3 linked regions of the Myxococcus xanthus genome follow. Each later gene encodes a partner of the first gene's protein in a complex. Links are inferred from orthologs where the notes say so. Each region holds a gene or a part of one and is shown in the gene's direction. Other genes may lie near its edges. The genes, in order: tolR, BHS09_RS07290 and BHS09_RS01355.

Region 1 (7,143 bases):
CACCATCCGGCGCGCCGCCTTGACGCCGTCCTCGTCGGACACAATCTGCCCGCGCTCCAGGCGCACGGTGCGCTTCTGGTAGCGCGACAGCAGCGTCGCATCGTGCGTGGCCACCATCACCGTGGTGCCGCGCACGTTGACCTGCGTGAGCAGGTCCATGATTTCGACGGTGAGCGCCGGGTCCAGGTTGCCGGTGGGCTCGTCCGCCAGGAGGATGGTGGGGTCATTGACGAGCGCCCGCGCGATGACGACGCGCTGCTGCTCTCCACCCGACAGGCGCAGGGGGTAGGAGTCCGCCTTGTGCTCCAACCCCACCAGCTTGAGCATGCGCCGCACCTTCTCGCGCGCCTCCGCGCGGGGCACGCCCAACACGTCCAGCGTGAAGGACACGTTGTCCTCCACCGTCCGGTGCGGCAGCAGCTTGAAGTCCTGGAACACCACCCCGATGTTGCGCCGCAGGTACGGCACCGCGGACTCACGGATGCGGGCGATGTTGCGGCCGCCCACGAGAATCTGCCCCTTGGTGGCCTTCTCCGCGCAGAAGATGAGCTTCAGCAGCGTCGTCTTCCCCGCGCCCGAAGGGCCCGTGAGGAACACGAACTCGCCCTTCTCCACGTTGAGGTTGATGTCCGACAACACCGGTGGGTCGCCGGGATACGCCTTATATACGTGGAAGAACTGAATCATGGCGGCGGGCGGAAGGCCGCCAACCTAGCACGCCCGGGCGGCATCCCCCACGCACGCCCCGCGAGAGGGATTCCTGCCCGTTCGCCCAGGCCGCACGAATATCTGGAGCGATGTCCGGATGGGCACGCCAGGCGCCCACATCCGGAAGACCGCGTGGGCGGGCTACTGCTCGCCTTCGCCCGCCAGGTAGCTGAGGATGACCTCGTCGAGGCTCTTCTCCGAGATGAGGTCCTCGCCGAAGAGCGTCTCCACGCCAATCTCGTTGATCTTCGGCTTCTCCTTGAGGGCGCGCGCCGCGGCGACCTCCGGAGGAACCACCACGGGCGCGGGAACCGCCACGGGCGGAGGAGGCGGAGGCGGCCGCTGCGCCATGGACTGGCCAGGCTGCAGCTTCACCTGCGCCGGGTCCGTATCCGCCGCGAGCTGACCGGGCTGGTAGCTGCGCGCGGTGGACTCGTAGCTGTCGTACACCCCGTTGATGAGGTTGCGCAGCATCTCCTTGTGCTGCTCCTCCATCAACTCACGCACGACCTCCGCGAGGTTCTCCGCGTTGAGGATGTCCGCGTAGGACGTCTTCTTCGACGCGAGGATGTTCCCGCCCACGAACAGGTGGGTGATGATGTGGGGGTTGTTGACGCCCGAGTCCTCGGTCTGGACGTGGTAGACCTTCCCCTTGTGCTTGATGTTGTGATTGAAGCCGGTGACGGCTTTTTCGAAGGTTTTCGTCATCGCCGAGGTCGCGGACCGTACCAGCCGCATCCGCACGACACAAGGTAAGCGTGACCTGCTCTCGTCCTTCGTGCTGCCACACGCACACGAGTGACTCCCTGGCCCACCAGCCGTGCAGGCCACGGCGATTGCCCGGCAGTTCCGTTGAAAAGCTGAAAGCGGCTGGGATACGTACAGGCTGACGGACGGGGTTCTCGACCCCCCCACCAACGGCGAGGACGCCCGGATGAAGACCCAAGAGATTGAAAAGAAGGTGCGCCAGCAAGACGCCCAGGTGCTGGCCCAGGGGTACTCGCCCGCCATCCGCGCGATGGAGATTGCCGCCATCGTCTCCTTCGTCTCCCTGGAGGTGGCGCTGGTGTACCGGCTGTGGGGCAACCCCTATGCGGGCACGTGGCTGCTGCTCAGCGCGGTGCTGCTGGGCTACCTCGCCGCGGACTTCGTCTCCGGCTTCGTCCACTGGATGGGCGACACGTGGGGCTCCACGGAGATGCCGCTGCTGGGCAAGGCGCTCATCCGCCCCTTCCGCGAGCACCACGTGGACGAGAAGGCCATCACCCGCCACGACTTCGTGGAGACCAACGGCAACAACTGCCTCATCTCCCTGCCGGTGGCCATCATGGCCCTGTGCATGCCCATGAGCGGCCCGGGCTGGGTGTTCTGCGCGTCCTTCCTCGGCGCGATGATTTTCTGGGTGATGGCGACCAATCAGTTCCACAAGTGGTCGCACATGGACTCGCCGCCCGCGCTCGTCGGCTTCCTCCAGCGCGTGCACCTCATCCTGCCCCCCGACCACCACCGCATCCATCACACCAAGCCGTACAACAAGTACTACTGCATCACCGTAGGCTGGATGAACAAGCCGCTGACGATGGTCCACTTCTTCCCCACCGCCGAGCGGCTCATCACCTGGGCCACGGGCCTGCTGCCGCGCCAGGACGACATCGGCGCGGAGGCGGCGCGCGCGCTGGTGGTCGCCGCGGGTGGCAGCGAGGCCCCGGTGGTCCAGGCGGCCAAGGAGCTGCTCACCCAGGCCACCGTGCAGGAGAAGCCCGCCTCAACGCGGCCGTAGTCCTCCGCCGTACCAGGACGCCCGCCCGGCCTGCCGCGGCGGGCGTTCGTGCGTCCGCGCCGCGTCACCCGTCAGAAGGTCAGGTCCACCTGCTCCGCGGCGGTGATGGGCCGGCCCAGGAAACGGGCTCCCACCTCCATGAAGCGCTCCGGCACGTCGGTGACGTAGTACGCGTGCTCCGGAGTGCCTCGCGACGCCGGCGCCAGTCCGTCCCGCTCGGACAGCAGCGCGGCCACGGCGTCCGCGGTGGCCTCCGCCGAGTCCACCAGCGCCACGTGCGGCCCCACCACCTCCGCGATGACCCCCTTGAGCAGCGGGTAGTGCGTGCAGCCCAGCACCAGGGTGTCCACGCCGTCGCGGGTGAACTCGGCCAGGTAGTCGCGCGCCACCAGCAGGGGCACGTCGCCCGTGGTCCACCCCTCCTCCGCCAGCGGCACGAAGAGCGGACAGGCGCGGGCCTTCGCCCGCACCCGTGGGTCCGCGGACTCAAGGGCGCGCTGGTAGGCGCCCGATCGGATGGTGCCGGGTGTGCCGATGATACCCACCCCGCCCCCCTGCGTGCGCGCCAGCGCCGCCCGCGCGCCGGGGAGGATGACGCCCACCACCGGCACTGGCAGCGCCGCCTCCAGCGCGGGCAGCGCCACGGCCGAGGCGGTGTTGCACGCCACCACCAGCAGCTTGATGCCGCGCTCCAGGAGGAACTCCGCGTTCTTCAGCGAATAGCGCGTCACCACCTCGCCGGACTTGGTGCCGTAGGGCACCCGCGCGGTGTCCCCCAGGTACACCGTGCTCTCGTGAGGGAGCCGGGACATGAGGGCCTTGAGGACGGTGAGCCCTCCGACGCCTGAATCGAAGACACCAATGGGACTGTGGCTGCCTTGCCGCATGGAGCGTGTCCCTATCACGTTTGATGCCAGCGTCAGCGGCAGCCCCGCTGAACGCACGAAGGGCCGGGATGCATCATCCCGGCCCTCCGCTCACTGCCCAGCCCACCTGACGCGCTCAGTCCTCGATGAGGTACACCGGCAGCGAGGAGTTCGGGCCCGGGAACTGGTGGGCGACCACGTCGATGACAGGCGAGTTGTTCGGCGAGAAGTACTCGCGACCGTCGCGAGCGCTGGCGTACATCTCCACCACGTAACGGCCGGGCCGCAGGAACTGGTACACCACCACCGAGCTTTCATTCGGGCCATCGACGCAGTCGTGCCAGTCACCGACGTCGCCGTACACCAGTTCACCGGTGTGGATGTCGCGGAAGTTGATGCCCACGCGCTGCAGGCCGGCCTCGTAGCAGGTCTGGCGGTTCCCGTAACGCGAGCGCAGCTCCCACCGGACAGAGGCCCCGCCAATGGCCCACATCGACCCGGTGTGGGAGGTCGGCTGCCCCAACTGGGTGAGGATGTCGCCCCCGAAGTAGTACCAGGGCAGGCCATTCCTATCGACGGCGACGAGCTCCAACCCGTGGTAGCCCGGGTCCAGGTACGGCGTGCGGATCTGGTTGGCGGCGTGCCCTTCCCAGCACTCGAAGCGCGCCCAGTCACCGCCATCCACGCTCGCCTCGACGTGGGTGATCCCCGCCTGGTTGCAGTTGGGGCTGGGGCTGTAGCTGTTCGGCGGGAAGAGCCAGCTCAGGTAGGCGAAGGACGGCGGAGCGCCCGTCGGGGTCAGGTCCACGTTCACCGTCACGTTGCCGTCCACGGTGAAGGTTCCATGGGTCTCGTACAGCAACTCATTGCCGTAGCCGACGCCTTCCAGGCGGAACGAGTAGGTCCCCGGCGCGAATCGGTGGAGGACGATGCCGTCGAAGCCGTTCGCCTGGCAGTTGTAGCGGCCGTCGTTGGCCAGCACCTCGCCGGGGATGATGACGTTGACGCCATGGACCGCGCGGACATCGTCGCAGCGCTGACCACCGAAGCTCCAGCGGAAGGTCACATCCCCCTCGTAGCGGGGCACATCGCAGCACGGCTCTTCATGGACGACACAGCCAGGGAGGATCGCAAACAAGCAGAGGAATGCGACCAGCAACCGGGAGTTCATGGGGCACCTGTCGGTGGGGCAGTAAGGTGTTCGGCCCGCTTCTGCTCCATCCGACGGGCGGCGGCGGGAATTATTCACCGCCCTGGGCAATCCAGCTCAAGCAAGCAACCGTTTCCCCATTGTTTGACCCTGTCTTATCGGAGTGTTACGCGCTGCTCCCCATGACGCCCCACCTGCCCCTGGCGCTTGGCGCCATGAACTACGTGGAGATCATCCGCGACGCCTCCCTCATCGAGCTGGCAGTCCTGCTGCTCCTGATGGGCGTATCCGTGGCCTCCTGGGCCCTCATCGCCATGAAGGCGTCCCAGCTCGCCAAGGCTCGCGCACAATCTCTCACCTTCCTCGACACCTTCTGGAAGGCCTCGCGCCTGGAAGCCATCTACCAGACGGCCCAGAAGCTGGACGGCTCGCCGCTGTCGAAGGTCTTCTGCGCTGGCTATGAGGAGCTGACCAAGCTGGCGCAAGCCAAGGAGGGCGGCACCGAAGGCGCGCTGGCCGAACGGCTGGGCGGCATCGAGAACGTGGAGCGCGCGCTCCACCGGGCCTCCACGGCGCAAATCACCGAGCTGGAGAACCGGGTGTCCTTCCTGGGTACCGTGGGCGCGGCGTCGCCCTTCGTGGGCCTGTTCGGCACCGTTATCGGCATCCTGAGCGCGTTCAACCAGATTGCCGAACAGGGCAACGCGACGCTGGCCACGGTGGCCGCGCCGGTGGGCAACGCGCTCTTCGCTACCGCCGCGGGCCTGTTCGCGGCGATTCCGGCGGTGGTCGCCTACAACTCGTTCGTCAGCCGCATCAAGGTGTTCGACACGGAGATGTCGAACTTCTCCGCGGACTTCCTCAACATCATCAAGCGTCACTTCTTCCGGTAGCCGGGGGCCACCATGGGAATGGGCGGAGGAAACCGCGGCGGTGGCCGCACCACCATGAGCGAAATCAACGTCACGCCCATGGTGGACGTGATGTTGGTGCTGCTCATCATCTTCATGGTGACGGCGCCCCTCATCCAGCAGGGCGTGAAGGTGAACCTGCCGGAGACCAAGGCCGCGCCGGTGGAGGCCACGGAGAAGAAGCTGGTCCTCTCCATCGACGCGGGGCGCAAGGTCTACATCGGTGATGCGGAAGTGGCGCTGGAGGAGCTGGAGCAGAAGCTCGCCGCCAACGCCAAGGCGCAGGCCGACAAGGAAGTCTATCTCCACGCGGACCGGGACGTGCCGTACGGTGTGGTGGTGGAGGTCATGGCCGCGGCCCAGCGCGCGGGCATTGGCAACGTGGGCATGATTACGGACCCGTCGACCGGGGGTCGGACGTCCAACACTGGCAAAGGCAAGTCGAAGGAAGCGAAGCGCTAGCCCATGACGCCCTCCGCGGTAAGCCACAGCCTGCTCGTCACGCGCTCCACGCGGCTGTCGCGCTTCGTGGTGGTGTCCGTCGTGGGGCACATCCTGGTGCTGGTGGCGGCGATTGCGTACGCGCGCTACTCCGCCACGCCCAAGGTGGACCTGGACACCAAGCCCATTCGCGCCACGCTGGTGCGCCTGGGCAAGCCGCGCGACTCCAAGCTGCTGCCGCGCAAGGAGCAGCTGCCACCGCCCCCCAAGAAGGTGGACGCACCCAAGCCCGCTCCGGAGGCCCCGCCCCCGGAGCCCTCCCCCGCCAAGGTGGCGGTGCCCATCCCGGGTGTGCAGCCGGAGCCCTCCACGTCCAAGCCCACGCCGCAGAAGGGCGAGACGACCGGCGAGGACCGGCGCAAGCGGCTCTTCGGTGCCTTCGACAAGACGGCCAAGGCGGCCGAGCCCGAGGAGGCGGAGGGCGCCGAGGACGGCGACCCGGACGGCGACTCGGCCACCGCGGAAGGCGAGCGCTACTTCGGCCTGCTCCAGTCGCAGGTCCGCCGCCACTACAGCGTGGCGGACACCATCCCCGAATCCGAGCGGCTGCACCTCAAGGCCATGGTGGCGGTGCGCCTGGGCCGCACGGGTGAAGTGCTGGACGTGAATCTCACCAAGGCCAGTGGGAACGACCTCTTCGACTCGGCCGTCGTCACGGCCGTGCGCAAGGCCGCGCCCTTTTCTCCTCCGCCTGACCATCTCCGGGACGCCCTGCAGAAGAGCGGCGTCAACCTGGTGTTCAACGCCCTATGAAAGCCCTGCTCCTCTCCCTGCTGCTCCTCCCCGTCGTCGCGCTCGCGCAGGCGCCCACCATCGAAATCTCCGGCGCCAACTTCCGCCCGCTGCCCGTGGCGGTACCCGCGCCCCTGACGCAGAACGATGGCGCGAAGGCGTTGGTGGCGCCCTTCGACTTGGCCTTCAGCTTCGACCTGGCCGCCTCCGGCATCCTCCAGGTGCTGGACCGCAAGGGCTTCACGGCGGACGCGAAGGAAGGCATGGCCGCGGCCAGCATCAACTTCAGCCGCTGGGCGGACGTGGGCGCCGAAGCGCTCGTGAAGGTGTCGCTGGCGCAGGACGGCGGCGTGGTGCGCGGTGAGCTACGCCTGTTCAACGTGGGCACCGGCCGCGAGGACCTGAAGGTGTCCAAGGACGCGCCCGCCGATAATGCCTCGCTGCTGGCGCACCGCCTGGCGGACGCGCTCTACCGGCACTTCACCCGCGAGCCCA
Region 2 (7,190 bases), 5.5 Mb from region 1 along the record:
CAGCAATCGCGCGGCTCGCCAGAGTCGCGGGACGAAGTGCGAGCTGCGCGGCCCCCGTCTCCGGGTTCACGTACTTGTAGACACCCATCAACTCCACGAGCGGCGCAGTCGTGGTGCACGCGTCGCCATTCGCGTCCTTGGGGGAATCCACGACGTCGTACTTCACCGCCCAGCTGGGAGACTCTTGCACGAAGCAGTTGGTCTCAGGTTGTTCGAAGCTGCAGCCCGTCAGCAGGCTTCCCGCGCCCACGAGAACCAACGCAGTATTGACGATGTTCTTGGTCATGTGACTGATGTTCCGATTCCGTGACTGGGCCTGGGATTAGAACGTGTACCGGATGCCGAAGCGGACCTGACGGGGCGCCTGGTACGAGAGCGGGTTCTTGAAGTTCTTGTTCACGTCGCCGTCGACACTGCCGAAGGGCTCATCACGCGGCGCTTGGTCCTGGAACTCCACGCGACCCGGCAGGTTACCCGGCTCGAGGTCGGCAGGCGTTCCACCCGGGATGGGCTTGATGTCGCGCACGGTATACGTCTGGTCGACCGTGTTCACGCCCTGGAAGTTGAAGAGGTTGAACACGTCCAGGGTGAACGACACCACGCTGTCCTTGCTGACGCGGTAGTTCACGCCAATGTTGGAGTCGATGGTGTTGATCCACGGCGTACGGCCGCCAGCGCCACGGGGGAGGACGAAGGACTCGTCCTGGAGGTAGGCCCAGTGGCTACCCCAGTAGTTGATCGGCGTACCAGAGCTACCGCGATAGGAGACACCCACGCTCGCCGACAGGGCGTTCGAGATGTTGAACTCCTTCGCACCGAAGACCTTGATCTGGTGCGTGCGGTCGAACGGCAGCAGACCCGTGCGGTTCTCCAGGAGCTCGATGAGATCGAAGTCCGAGAGGATGTTCGGGTCGAGCTGGCCCGTCTCAGGACGGAACAGACCAGGGTAGTTACCGTACAGGCGCGACCAGGTGTAGTTGGCCTGGGCGAGCCAGCCGTCGGCGAACGTACGGTTCAGGTAGACGGTGACGTTGTCGTAGTTACGAACCGGCGTCGGGAACTCACCGGCGAAGCCGCTGCCGGGGTTACCGAGGAAGTACGTGTTGCCGTCGTCGCGGCTCATGTCCTCGATGACCGAGTTCATGTCCTTGTGCGTGTAGCTCGCACCCAGGCGGGTGTTCGCCAGCACTTCGTACTCGGCGCCGACCACGATTTCGTCAGAGGACTGGGCCTTGATGTCCGGGTCGACCGGCGTCCCGCCAACCGTGCCGCCCGTGTAGAAGCGGTTCACGTTGCGGCTGCTCTCCGGAATGGCAAGCAGGTTCGAGTCGGAGTTGCACGTAGCCTGCTGGCTCTCGAAGCTGGACGGGTCGCACGAGGTCGTCGTGCCCTGGCCCGGCTCCGCGAGGGAGCGACGCGCGGAGATGCGGTTCTCACCCGGGAACGCGCGGTCCATCAGGTTGAGCGGGACCTGCTCGTAGTAACGAGCGAAGTTCACGAACACCTTCGCGCGGCCGTTGGCGAACGGGTCGACGATCGCGCCGATACGCGGCGACCACTGATTGCCGAGCAGCAGAGAGAGGTCGCCGTTGCCGCCGTAGAGCGCCTGCACGTCGTAGCGGACGCCCAGGTTCAGGGTCACCCGGTTCGCGATGGACCAGGAGTCCTGGAGGAAGCCACCGACCGTGGTGCTGGTCGTCTTGGCAACCTGGGTGAACTGCGTCACCGCAGAGTCAGGACCGGTCTGATACCCGTAGCGACGCGCATCGTGCACGGCGGGGCCCTGGCCAGCAACCCCGTAGTTCCCACCCTCCTGGAAGAACACGCCGCCGCCGTACGCCTTCACCTGGTCGAACGACAGCAACTCGACGTCCACGCCTGCCTTGAACACGTGGGTACCCAGCGCGTTCAGCAGGTAGGTGGCCTTCGCGTTGGCCTGGTAGCGATCCAGCGTCTGGTCGCTCATGAAGCCAGGGCCGCCCACCCCGTAGCCCGTCACCGGGCAGCGGAGCAGCTGCTCTGCAGGCGTGCTGCCGCAGGCACCCTCCTGCCCTTCGGGCAGGGCTTCGAACAGGGTCAGCGCGCGCGGGGTGGTGTACACCATCCGCGAGTAGCCGGCCAAGCCCGTGCGATCGCCCAGGTTGCTGCCGTCACCCGGCAGGGTGGACGCGGTCTGGTGGAACCAGCCGAGGTTCGCATCAACGAGGACCTTCTTGTCCGCGAAGGCACCGGCGTACTTCAGAGCCAGCGACGTCGTGTTGGCCTTCGTCTCCGTGAGACCGAAGTCACCCGGACGGGTAGCCAGCACGCCCGGCAGACCACCCGACTGGGGATTGACGCTCAGCTTCCCAAGGCCACCCGTCGACGTCGGCGTGCCGTTCAGGGCGAACGACACGTTGTGGTCCTGGTTGATGAGGTACGTCAACTTACCCATGTACTGAATGGTACGCGAGTCGGCGTAGTAGTTCCTGGCGGAACCGGGGATCGCGTCCGCGACCGTGAAGTCGGTCTCGTCCTTGATGGTGTTGCCTTCGTCATCGACGCGCAGCGCATTGAGCGTGCGGGTGTGCTGGTAGCGGGTGAACGACGGCGCGAAGCCGGCGAAGAACCACAGCTTGTCCTTGAGGATCGGACCACCGAGGGTGGCGCCGAAGTCGCCCAGGTTCCGCAGCTGGTTCAGGCCGGTGATGACCGTGCCCTCTTCACGAACCTGCTTGCGGGTGCCCTCGAGGGTGCCCGGCGTCCAGTTCGCGAACACGGAGCCGTGGAACTCGTTGGAGCCCGACCGGGTGACCGCGTTGATGACGCCGCCGGTGGACCGGCCGAACTCCGGCATGTAACCGCCGGTGATGATGTTCACGTCCTGCACGAACTCGATGCTCAACGGGCTGGCGTTCACGCCGAAGGCCGGGTCGTTCGTGGACAGGCCGTCCACCACGTAGCCGTTCTCAGGCGAGGTCGAGCCGTTGATGGACACGCCGTAGTTGTCGTTCTGGGCGCCAGGCGCGAGCTCGGCCAGGGACTCGAAGGAGCGGGTTGCGCCGCCCTTACCACCCGGACGCGCAACGGCGATGCGCTTGATGAACTCCTGATCGACGTTCACGCCCATCGTCGTGGAACCCACGTCGATGGTCGGGGGCGCGCCGACGATCTCCACCACCTCACCGAGCGCCTCGGGGAGCAGCTCCACGTTGACACGGATGGTGCGGTTGAGGCGCAGCTGGATGGCCGAACGAGCGTACGGCTTGAACTGCTCCTTCTCGAACCGCAGGGTATAGTCGCCGGGGGGCAACTGGGGGATGCGGTAGTTACCCTGCGCGTCGGTGACGACCGTCTGCTCACCCTGAAGGTTGGGCGAGGTGGCGGTCACAACGACGTCAGCGGCAGGCTGCCGACTCTGAGCGTCGATCACCGTACCGATGATCGTGCTCGACTGTGCGAAAGCCGCGGATCCGTACAGCAGACCTGCGGCGACAACAACTCCGGTTTCCCGGAGCACTCGGTTCAAGTGCATACCAGACCCCTCCAAGGTGGGCTGCAAGTGAAAATGACCCGGGAAAATATCCGAGGTCGAGCAGTTGTCAATAGACCGTTGCTTTTTGGTAACCAGTGGGGCAATTGCCCGATCACGCCACAACCGTCGACCATGCTTGCTTGAACCCGGAACGCGTTTCTGTATGGTAGCGCGCCCTTTCATCCGGGCGGAGCGTCGCCGATGGGTGTCCATTGGTGAAGAGGAGTCTAGTGCATGTTCGATTCAGTCCTTGACCGTGGTCAGGGGCCCAAGTCGCGATTCGGCGTCGGGGCTACTGTCTCGGTTATCCTCCATGTGGCGCTGTTCGGCCTCGCCGTCTGGCTGTCGACGCGGCCGCCCGTCGAAGAGGAGAAGGAGATTGAGGTCACGCTGAAGGCGACCATGGCACCGCCTCCGCCGCCCCCTCCGCCTCCGCCTCCTCCTGCCTCTTCGAGCAAGCCGAAGACGGAGCCGAAGAAGCCCAAGAAGCCGGACGCCATCGTCCAGCCGAAGGAGATTCCGAAGGAGGTCCCGAAGGAAGTGGAGCCCTCCGACGAGCCTCCCGCTGAAGAAGAGGCGAGCGAAGAAGTCGTCGAGGGCGGCGTGGAGGGTGGCGTGGTCGGCGGCGTCGTCGGTGGCGTGGTCGGTGGTGTGATTGGCGGCGTGGTCGGCGGCCAGTTGGGCGGGACGGGAACCGACGTGCTTCCGTTCGGCGCGGGCATGACGCGTCCAGAGAAGCTTTCCGGTCCTCAGCCCGAGTACTCTCGTGAGGCGCTCGAGGCTCGCGTCCAGGGAACGATGATCGTGAAGTGCATCGTCACCGTGGAAGGTCGAGTGGAGAACTGCCGGATCATCAAGCCCCTGCCCCACATGGACCGGGCCGTCCTGGACGCGCTGGCATCGTCGCGCTACAAGCCGGTCACGTTCCAGGGCCGTCCTGTGCAGGTGGACTACACCTTCACCCTGAACTTCAAGCTGCCGCGCTGAGTCAGGGCGCGTCGTTTAGAGGCGTATTGCCGACTACCCCGCGCTCGTGAGGAGGAGCGCTCAACCCAACCATGCAATTCACTCTCGCAGAAATCTGGGCGCACACGGGCCTCTTCGCCCGAATGATCATCTTCACCTTGGGCATCATGTCCATCGCCTCGCTGGTCGTGATGGCGGAGCGCATGATCGTCTTCCGCAAGACGCGGTCCGACAGCCGCAACTTCGCCGCGAAGATGGGTGCCATCCTGGCCAAAGGCGACCTGAACACGGCCGCCAACACCAACCTGGGCAAGGACGTGGGCCACCTGGGCCGGGTGATCAACTCCGGACTGACGGCGTACCGGATCAGCCCGAACAACAAGGACGTGGCGGTGGAGTCGGTGGCGCGCGCGCTGGAGCGTCAGGCGCAGCGTGAGGTCCAGAGCATGAAGCGCGGTCTGGGCCTGCTGGCCACGGTCGGCTCCACGGCGCCGTTCGTCGGTCTGCTCGGCACCACGATGGGTATCGTCAACGCCTTCCAGCTGATGGCGCAGGCGGGCTCCGGCGGTCTCGGCACCATCTCCGCCGGTATCGCCGAGGCGCTCATCACCACGGCCTTCGGTCTGCTCGTGGCCATCCCCGCGGTGATGGCGTACAACTTCCTGCAGGGCTGGGTGGACGCGCGCTCGGTGGACATCTCCGAGTCGTCCAACGAGTTCCTGGACGTGGTTGCCCGCCACCTGGGTGGTGGCGCGCACTCCTCGAACGCCGCCTGAGACGTCCCGGGCGAGCCGGGGACGACCCGATGCCCTTCACGGTGACTCTGTCTCCAGCTCTTCTTCGGGGAGCTGGAGGCCCACCGTGAAGGCGGGCACCTCCTTACCAGGAAACAGGTAAAGACATGGGAATGTCAGCAGGCCCCAAGGGGGGCGTCAAGAGCGACATCAACGTCACGCCGCTGGTCGACGTGGTGCTCGTGCTCCTCATCATCTTCATGGTCGTCACCCCGATGCTCCAGCGTGGCAAGTCCGTGGAGCTCCCGAAGGCCACCGAGATCGAGAAGGAAGGAAAAGGGAAGGAAGCCGACCCGCTCATCCTCTCCATCACCCCGGACAAGAAGGTGTTCGTGGAGAATGACCAGGTGGATGAGAAGGGGCTCCAGGAGAAGCTCACCGAGGAGATGTTGAAGGATCCAGGCAAGAAGATCCTGCTCAAGGGCGACAACGCGCTCAGCGTCGGTGACGTGCGCAAGGTGCTGGACGTGGCCCGCAAGTCCAAGGCCAAGCAGATCTCCCTGGGCGTCGAGGAGAAGAAGTAATGGCCGGCCGCAAGCAACGACAGTGGGTCAAGCCCCAGGCGCAGCCGAACTCGGAGATCAACGTCACGCCGCTGGTCGACGTGGTGCTGGTGCTCCTCATCATCTTCATGGTCGTCACGCCGCTCCTCGAGAAGGACATCGTGGTGCGCGTGCCGGACACCGAGGTCGAACAGGAGCCGACGCCTCCCGACCCGAACGACCAGCAGTTGGTGGTCCAGCTCGACAAGGACGGTGGCTACTCCATCAACACGGAGAAGATTGCCCCCGCCGACTACGTGACGCGGCTCAAGCGCATGCTGGCGGCCAAGAAGGCGGACGACAAGGTCGTCTTCTTCATGGCGGATGACGCCACCAACTACGGGCGGCTCATCACCGCGCTGGACGGCGCGAAGGCCGCTGGCGCGAAGGTGCTGGGCATGGCCACGGAGCTGCCGCAGAACGCCATCATCCAGGGCACCTCGGTCGATACGCCGACCCCGCCCCCCGCACCCACGCCCTGAGACTCCTCTTCCGGAGCCTACGCTCCGGGTGGGTACGTGGTTCACATCGAGAAGCTCGTCGGCTAGAGTTCACTCCTCATGGCCGACGAGCTTCTCATTTTCGAGCAGACCATCGAAGCCCTGTTCCTGCGGGCACTGCACGGGCGCCTGACGCCTGAGTGCAAGGCACGCCTGCGTCAGGCAGGGCTCGATGTGGACCAGAAGCTCCGGCCAGCCTACACCTTCGATGCGTGGATGACGTTCCTTCGCATCACGTCGGAGGAGCTCTTTCCCCAACTCTCGCTCGAGCAGGGAACCTGGAAGCTGGGTGAGGCCTATATCGAAGGCTTCCGCGAGACGATGCTGGGACGCGCCGTCCTCTCATTGCTTCGCGTGCTGGGGCCCCGCAGGACGCTGATGCGGGCCACGCAGAACTTCCGGGCTGGCAACAACTACACGGAATCCAAGCTGCGTGAGCTGGGGCCCACCCAGTTCGAGCTCTGGATGAACGAGGTAGGCCCCTACCCTGCCTTCACCGCGGGCATCATCCACGCGGGGCTGCGGGTGGCCGGTGCGCAGGACATCGTCATCGAGATGTCCGGCTACGACGGCCACGCCTGCGTCTACCGAATCAACTGGAACGAGGCCTCGGTCTCTTCCGGCGTGGCGGGCAGCGGAGACTCCAAGGCCGCCAGGAGGTCGGGGTCCATCAGCTCCCTGTAGATGAACTCCGCCAGCAGGCCCGTCACCATCCAGATGGGCAGGATGTAGAGCGAGGTCATCTGCCAGAGAATGGCGCCGGCATCCGCGTAGTACCAGATGCGGTATCCCGTGAGCCGCTCCAGCAGGACCCCGGAGAAGCCTTCAAAGAGCAGGATGACCACGCCGTACACAGCGGCTCGCAGGCCCGTGT
Region 3 (7,206 bases), 6.9 Mb from region 1 along the record:
GCCTCACCGAGGCCAAGGCGCGCGAGGCCGGGCTGCCGGTGCGCACGGTGGAGAAGCAGCTCCAGGATGTGCCCGGCACGTCGCTGGTGGGCAAGGGCCTCACTGGCACCGTGAAGTGGGTGGTGGACGAGAAGCGCCGGGTGCTCGTGGGCGCCACGTTCACCGGGCCGGAGGTGGGTGAGATGCTCCACGCGGCCACCATCGCCGTGGCAGGGGAGGTGCCGCTCGACACGCTGTGGCACTCGGTGCCGTCGTTCCCCACCATGAGCGAGGTGTGGTTGAAGCTGCTGGAGGCGTACGGCCTCTAGCCCGCCGCCCCTCCGTTGCGTGCGCGGGGGTGGGCGTGGAATGGTGCCGCTGCCCACCCCACCCCTCCCTACTGATGACCGCCGTCGCCCCGGGGCCCTCCCGCTCCGAATCCCCCCCACCGGCCGCGGGTGAGGGGACATCCCTTGAAGTGCGTGCGCCCTGGGCGCGCTGGGCCTGGTGGCTCGTGCTGGCCGTCCTCGCCGTGGCCGCTGTCGCCGTGGGTCAGCATCCCCGCAGGGGCGTGGACTTCCGCGTCTACCTCATGGCGGCGGAGCGGTTCTGGGAAGCCACGGACATCTACCGCCTGTCCGACGGCACCATGCCGTTCAAGTACGCGCCCATCACCGCGCCCCTCTTCCTTCCCTTCACCCTGCTCCCCGCGCGCGCCGCCGTGGCCCTGTGGAACCTGGGCTCCATCGCCGCGCTCGCCGCAGTGGCCCGCCTCACCATGCGCGCCACGCCTTCGTCGGGGGAAGCCACGCCCTGGGCCTGGGCGCCCGCGCTGACGACGCTGGCCCTGCTGCCGTCCTTCACCTTCGAGCTGTTCTACGGTCAGGTGGACGCCGTCATCCTGCTGCTCATCCTCCTGTCCACGCTCGGCGCCGAACGCGGACAGGTGTGGCGCCCCGGCGCCGCCTTCGCCGTCGCCTTCCTGCTCAAGCCGCCCGCCGCCCTCGTCGGCCTCTTCTTCCTGTGGCGCCGGCATTGGCGCGTCATCGGCGCCACCGCGGTGGTGGGACTGGTGCTCACCCTGCCCACGCTCGCCCGCTACGGCTGGGACGGCACGCTGGTCCAGTTCCAGCTCTGGAGCGACACGCTGGCGCGCACCACGCCGCCCTGGGCGCTCCAGTCCAACACGCAGGGCCTGCCCACCGTGCTGCTGGCGCTGGTGTACCCGCCCGACACCGTGGTGCCCCCCGGTGACATGTCCCTGGCGCAGGCCGTGGCCATGGTCCTGTTCGTCGCCGCCGTCGTGTGGGCAAGACCCGGGCCAGCGGACCTCATCGCCGTGTGTTGCCTGGGTGTCACCCTGCTGTCACCGCTGGCGTGGCGCGCGAACTACGTGCTGGCCTGGCCGTTGATCCGTGCCGCGGTGGAGAGCCGCCACCGGCCCAACCTGGTGCTGGTGGCGCTCATCGCCCTCACGGGTGTCCTCGTCTCCGACTCGGGACTGGGCGCGGAATGGAGCCGCCACGTCCTCCTGTGGCGCCCCTTCGCGCTCGTCTACACGGCGCTGCTGATCGCCCTGCTGTCGCAGATGCGCCGCATGGGCGCACCGCGAGCGGTGGTGGACGCCGACGCCGTGTCACGCCTGCCACGTTGCTTTGGTGGCGGGCTCGCGCCGTGACGCTTCCGACAAGTTGATGGAAGCAAAGTGTCACGGGCCCCGGACAGGCCCGACACATGGCGTCGCTATATGCGCGTCCAGTCATGTTCGAGACCTTCGACAGCGGCCCGGACGTCCAATCGGCGCGGCGGTTCGCGCTCTCCACTACGGCGTCCGTCGCCGTGTTCGCGCTGATGGGCATCGCCGCCATCACCGCGGCCGGCAAGGTGACGGAAGTCATCAAAGAGAAGAAGGGCACGGACGTGGTGTTCCGTCCGCCGCCCCCTCCTCCGCCACCACCCGTGGTTGAGGCGAAGCCGCCGCCTCCGCCCCCGCCTCCTCCCAAGCCGAAGCTGGCGCCCAGGCCCGCTCCGCCCGCAGCCGCGAAGGCGCCCCCGCCGGCCGCGCCCACCGTGGCGCCCGCGCCCATCGTCGTCCCCAAGGAAGTACCGCTGGAGAAGCCGCCCGAGGCCGCGACGGAGACGGTGGCCGCCGCGCCCATCGCCGTGGGTGGCACCGGCGCGCTCGTTCCCGGTGGCGTGGTGGGCGGCGTCCCTGGCGGTGACACGCTCGCCGGCGGTGGCGGCCGCGTCGCGCCCATCAACCTTCCGGAGTCCGGCACGCCGCCGGAGCCCCTCTCCTCCAACCTCACGCCGGAATACCCCTCCGAGGCCCGCTCCAAGGGCCTGGAAGGCATGGTCATCCTCAAGGGCGTGGTGGGCGTGGATGGCCGCGTCAGCCAGCTGAAGGTGATGCGCGGCGACGAGCCCTTCGCCAGCGCGGCCATGGCCGCCGCGAAGACGTGGCGCTTCAAGCCCGCAGTCGTCGGCGGTCAGCCCACGGCGGTGTTCCGCATCTTCAAGGTTCCGTTCCGTCTCAAGTCGTAAGCCGAAAAGGCCTCACCCGCACCTGCCCCCCAGGAGCAACCCGTCATGAATTTCAATCTCAGGGACATCTACAACCACATGGGTGTGTTCGCGCTGGGCATCGCGTGGACCCTCATCCTCTTCGCCGTCGCGTCCCTCGCGGTGTTCTTCGAACGCCTCTTCGTCTTCTTCCGCTCGCGCTCCATCTCCAAGCGCTTCGCGTCCCGCGCCGGTCCGCTCCTCACCCAGCACCAGCACGAAGCGCTGGTGAAGGAGGCGGAGGCCACCAAGGGCAGCCACCTGGCCATGCTGCTGGGCGGAGGCATGAAGCACTTCCTGGCCAGGTCCCGCGTGCCCGCCGGCAAGCTGGGCCCGGTGGAGCTCACGCGCCGTGAGCTGGTGCGCATCAACGAGCGCGTCAGCGCGGACGTGCGCCGCGGCATGTCCGTGCTCGCCACCGTCGGCTCGGTGGCGCCCTTCGTCGGTCTGCTTGGCACGGTGGTGGGCATCATCGAGGCCTTCGCCGGCATCGCCAAGGAAGGCTCCGGCGGCCTGGGCGCGGTGTCCGCCGGTATCGCCGAGGCGCTCGTCGTCACGGCCCTGGGTCTGCTCGTCGCCATCCCCGCGGTGCTGATGTTCAACTTCCTCTCCACTCGCGCCGACTCGCTCCAGCTCTCCCTGGACGCCGCGCGGAGCGAGTTCATGGACTACCTGGAGGACCTGGGGCCGCAGAAGCCCGCCGCCGTCAACGGCGCGGCGGTGGCCACGGGCCCGGAGCTGGCTGCTCGCAAGGAGTCCCGCGATGTCCACCCCGCGTAGGAGCCTGACGCCGGAGATGAACGTGACGCCCCTGGTGGACGTGGTGCTCGTCCTCCTCATCATCTTCATGGTCGTCACGCCCCAGATTGAGTCCGGCGCCGCGGTGGAGCTGCCCACCGCGACGAACCCGGACAAGGAGAACAAGGAGCTGACGCCCACCACGGTGAGCCTGTCCGCGACCGGGGCCTTCTTCCTGGACCGCAAGGAGCTCAAGCGCGACGCGCTCATGGCCGAGCTGAAGGCCGTGCGCGCGAAGGACCCGGACTCGCCCGTGGTGCTCAAGGCCGACCGGGGCGTGCGCTACTCCGAGGTGCGCGGCCTCTTCAAGGCGATGCAGGAGCTGGGCTTCCCCGGCATCAACCTGCAGGTCGTCGACAAACAGAAGAAATAGGAGCGCACGCCATGGCATTCGACCTCGGAGGCGGAAAGGGCGGCATCCGCCCGGCGATGAACGTGACGCCCCTGGTGGACGTGGTGCTCGTCCTCCTCATCATCTTCATGGTCGTCACCCCGCTGATGACGAAGCAGATGTGGATGACGGTGCCCGCCAAGGGCGATGACCAGGAGGCCCCTCCGCCTCCTCCCGATGCACGGCCACCGGTGGTCCTCACGGTGGACAAGTCCGGCGTGCTGCGAATCAACCGGGAAGAAGTGCCCCGCGACCAGGTCGTGGCCCGGCTCCAGCGCATGCTCAACGCGCGCCCGGACAAGATTGTGTTCTTCGACGCCAGTGATGATGTGCCGTACGGCGCCGCAATGGACGTGCTGGACCTCGCGCGAGGCGGGGACATCACTGTCGGCGTGCTGCCGGACAAGCTCGCGGATTGATGCAGTGCCGCGGCGGACCGTGACACCAAGTTTGCGGTCCGCCGCCTGAATCGTCACAGCCCCTTCATCCAGATGCCATGCGTGTCGCGTTCTCTACGCGCACCTCGGCAAGGAGTGTCGTGTTGTCTCGCACTGCCCCCTTGCGCGCCATTTTGGCTGCGCTTGTCATGACAGCTACGCCCGTGTTCGCACAGGCGCCCGGCGTTCCGGGCTCGGCTCCCGCTCCCGCGGTCGACCCCGTCACGCAACCTCTTCCCCCATCCGAGGAAACCCAAGCGTCGCAGCCGAAGGACACCACGACGCAGCCGTCTGGGATTGCCGCGCAGCCCACCGCGGCTGATCCTTCCGCGCAGCAGTCGGGCACCGTGACGCCGCCGACGGCCGCGCACCCCGGCACCGAGACCGCGCCGACCGCGCAGCAGCCGAGCGTCACGCCATCGCCCACCGCGCAGCAGCCCGGCACCGAGGCGTTGCCGACGGCGCAGCAGCCCGGCACCGAAGCCGACCCCACCGCGCAGCAGCCCGCGGCGCCGGTCGATGAGTCCATGGAGGACATGAGCGACGACGAGGCGATGCTGGCCGAGTCCTCCGTGCCGCCCCCGGGCTTCACCGGCATCCACGGCCGCGTGACGGACGAAGCCAACGGCGAGGGCCTCATCGAGGCCACCGTGAAGGTCGTGACGGGCGCCCAGAAGCAGGTGCTCACCGACCTGGACGGCTTCTACCGGGTCGCGGTGCCGCCCGGAAAGTACGACCTGCGCGTCTTCTATGACGTGTACCAGGGCCGCCGCATCACCGGCGTCGTGGTGACGAAGGGCAAGGCGACGAAGCTGGACATCGCGCTCGGCGCGGACGAAGGCGCGGTGCAGGAAGTCGTCGTCGAGGCCCGCGCGGACCGCCGGGCCGAGGGCGCGCTGCTCCAGGAGCGCAAGAAGGCCGCCGCCGTGTCGGACGCCATCAGCGCGCAGGAAATCGCGCGAACGCCGGACTCCAGCGCCTCCGACGCGGTGAAGCGCGTGGTGAGCGCCACGGTGGTGGACGGCCGCTACGTGCTGCTGCGCGGCCTGGGTGGCCGCTACAGCACCACGCTGCTCAACGGCGCGCTGCTGCCCAGCACCGAGCCGGACGAGCCCAGCGTCCCGCTGGACATCTTCCCCACCAGCCTGCTCGCCAACCTCAACGTGGTGAAGAGCTACACACCGGACCTCCCCGGCACCTTCGCCGGCGGCACGCTGCTCATCGAAACCAACTCCTACCCGAGCGAGTTCGAGCTCAAGCCGCGCATCAGCCTGGGCGGCGACTCCGAGACGACGTTCCGCGAGCGCAACAGCCAGGCCCAGGGCGGCTTCGGTGAGAACCTGGGCTTCCCCGGCGGGAGCCGCCAGCTCCCCAACGCGATTCCGCGCGACAGCGGCCTGGGGATGTCGGGCGAGTCCAGCGACGTGCTGGAGCAGCAGTACCGCAGCTTCCCCAACATCTGGCAGGCGCGCCGCACCACCGCGCTGCCCAACATGGGCCTGGGCGTGTCCATGGGCGACACCCTGCGCTTCGGCAACAGCCGGCTGGGCTACCTGGCCAGCGCCAACTACGGTCACCGCGACGGCGTGCAGGAGGGCACCTTCGCCCGTACCGACCGCGACGAGACGGGCGCGCTCAACGCCCGCGACGCGGCCCGCAGCACGCAGGGCTTCGAGACGGCCAGCCTCAGCGGCCTGGGCAGCGTCGGCTTCCAGTTGGACCGCGACAACGAGCTGACCTGGTTCGGCCTCTACACCCGCGGCACCGACACCCGCACGTTCACCGCGCGCGGAAGCAACATCGTCCGCGGTGAGAGCTACGAGAGCACGCGCCTGCAGTTCGTCAGCCGGCAGCTCTTCTTCAACCAGCTCCGAGGCTTCCACCGCCTGGGTCTGTTGGGGGACGCGGAGCTGGATTGGCAGGCCAACCTGTCCCGCGTGGACCGCGACGAGCCCGACACCCGCGACACCCTCTACAGCGACAACCTCTCCGCGCCGTCGGGCACGCCCACCTTCCCCAACCAGCCCAACAGCGGCGAGCGCTTCTTCGCCGAGCTGGGCGAGACGTCCACGGGCGGCAGCGTCAACGTCACCGTTCCCCTCTCCGCCATCCGGCTGAAGGTGGGCGGGCTCACCCAGGTGTCCTTCCGTGACTTCGGTGCCCGCCGCTTCCGCTACCTGCTGGGCAGCACGCCGGTGGACCGCACGCTCCCTCCCGAGCAGCTCTTCGCCCCGGAGAACCTGGGCACCGGAATCCGCGTGCGTGAGAACACCCGGCCGGATGATGCCTATGACGCGTACCTGGGCATCTTCGCCGGCTATGCGTCCGCGGACGTCCAGCCGACGGCCGCCCTCCGCCTGGTGGGCGGCCTGCGCGTGGAGTCCTCCACCCAGCAGCTCACGCTGAAGGACCCGTTCACCGGCGCCTCCGGCACGGAGAACCGCTCCAAGTACATGAACCTGCTGCCGGCCTTCAACGCCATCTACGCGCTGACGCCCACCGTGAACGTGCGCGCCGGCTACAGCTACACGCTGGCGCGGCCCACCTTCCGCGAGCTGGCGCCGTTCATCTACTTTGACTTCGTGCGCCGCCGGAACGTGTCCGGCAACCCGGACCTGCTCCAGACGCGCATCCACAACATCGACGCGCGCGTCGAGTGGTTCGCGGGTGAGAACGAAGTCCTGGCCGCCAGCGCCTTCTACAAGCGCTTCCAGGACCCCATCGAGCGCGTCATCCGCAACCCCGAGTCGGGGGACCTCAGCTTCGAGAACGCCGCGGGTGCCAACACCTACGGCCTGGAGCTGGAGGCGCGTGCGTCGCTGGCCCGCCTCACGGAGACGCTGAAGGCCGTGCGCGTGGGCGCCAACCTCACGCTCATCCAGTCCGACGTAGACCTGGGTGACCCCAACGTGGTGGGCGCGCAGACGAACCGGAACCGTCCCCTCCAGGGCCAGTCCCCGTACGTCATCAACCTCAACGTCGGCTACTCGCGCCCCGAAAGCGGCACCGAGCTGACCGTCCTCTACAACGTGTACGGCC

What was found.
Region 2: the proteins of tolR (region 1) and BHS09_RS07290 are in contact, whole or in part, in a cryo-EM structure (PDB 9DDO), measured with the Escherichia coli proteins. The link is inferred for Myxococcus xanthus from one-to-one orthologs.
Region 3: the proteins of tolR (region 1) and BHS09_RS01355 are in contact, whole or in part, in a cryo-EM structure (PDB 9DDO), measured with the Escherichia coli proteins. The link is inferred for Myxococcus xanthus from one-to-one orthologs.

What each region holds. Positions count from the first base shown.
Region 1 is NZ_CP017174.1:7,192,421-7,199,563, forward strand. What follows is about bases 4,440-7,143. They hold tolR (protein TolR), read left to right. Parts: upstream 4,440-5,409; coding sequence 5,410-5,877; downstream 5,878-7,143. Other genes in these bases: BHS09_RS29545 (hypothetical protein), read right to left, coding at 4,440-4,441; BHS09_RS29550 (MotA/TolQ/ExbB proton channel family protein), read left to right, coding at 4,687-5,397; BHS09_RS29560 (energy transducer TonB), read left to right, coding at 5,881-6,669; tolB (Tol-Pal system beta propeller repeat protein TolB), read left to right, coding at 6,666-7,143. Outside these bases: cell division ATP-binding protein FtsE, read right to left, coding at 1-687; BHS09_RS29530 (hypothetical protein), read right to left, coding at 850-1,416; carF (plasmanylethanolamine desaturase), read left to right, coding at 1,643-2,488; murI (glutamate racemase), read right to left, coding at 2,560-3,375; more of BHS09_RS29545, read right to left, coding at 3,491-4,439. UniProt on the Escherichia coli protein: Involved in the TonB-dependent energy-dependent transport of various receptor-bound substrates.
Region 2 is NZ_CP017174.1:1,713,085-1,720,274, reverse strand. What follows is about bases 2,874-5,624. They hold BHS09_RS07290 (energy transducer TonB), read left to right. Parts: upstream 2,874-3,748; coding sequence 3,749-4,501; downstream 4,502-5,624. Other genes in these bases: BHS09_RS07280 (ExbD/TolR family protein), read left to right, coding at 5,382-5,624; BHS09_RS07285 (MotA/TolQ/ExbB proton channel family protein), read left to right, coding at 4,573-5,256; BHS09_RS07295 (TonB-dependent receptor domain-containing protein), read right to left, coding at 2,874-3,514. In the rest of the region: BHS09_RS07300 (hypothetical protein), read right to left, coding at 1-286; more of BHS09_RS07295, read right to left, coding at 323-2,873; more of BHS09_RS07280, read left to right, coding at 5,625-5,798; BHS09_RS07275 (ExbD/TolR family protein), read left to right, coding at 5,798-6,298; BHS09_RS07270 (DUF2378 family protein), read left to right, coding at 6,377-7,000; BHS09_RS07265 (hypothetical protein), read right to left, coding at 6,901-7,190. UniProt on the Escherichia coli protein: Interacts with outer membrane receptor proteins that carry out high-affinity binding and energy dependent uptake into the periplasmic space of specific substrates such as cobalamin, and various iron compounds (such as iron dicitrate, enterochelin, aerobactin, etc.).
Region 3 is NZ_CP017174.1:321,448-328,653, reverse strand. The notes cover bases 1,678-4,444. They hold BHS09_RS01355 (MotA/TolQ/ExbB proton channel family protein), read left to right. Parts: upstream 1,678-2,568; coding sequence 2,569-3,321; downstream 3,322-4,444. Other genes in these bases: BHS09_RS01340 (TonB-dependent receptor), read left to right, coding at 4,227-4,444; BHS09_RS01345 (ExbD/TolR family protein), read left to right, coding at 3,724-4,149; BHS09_RS01350 (ExbD/TolR family protein), read left to right, coding at 3,305-3,712; BHS09_RS01360 (energy transducer TonB), read left to right, coding at 1,741-2,523. In the rest of the region: BHS09_RS01370 (dihydrolipoyl dehydrogenase family protein), read left to right, coding at 1-308; BHS09_RS01365 (glycosyltransferase family 87 protein), read left to right, coding at 338-1,657; more of BHS09_RS01340, read left to right, coding at 4,445-7,206. UniProt on the Escherichia coli protein: Involved in the TonB-dependent energy-dependent transport of various receptor-bound substrates. Protects ExbD from proteolytic degradation and functionally stabilizes TonB.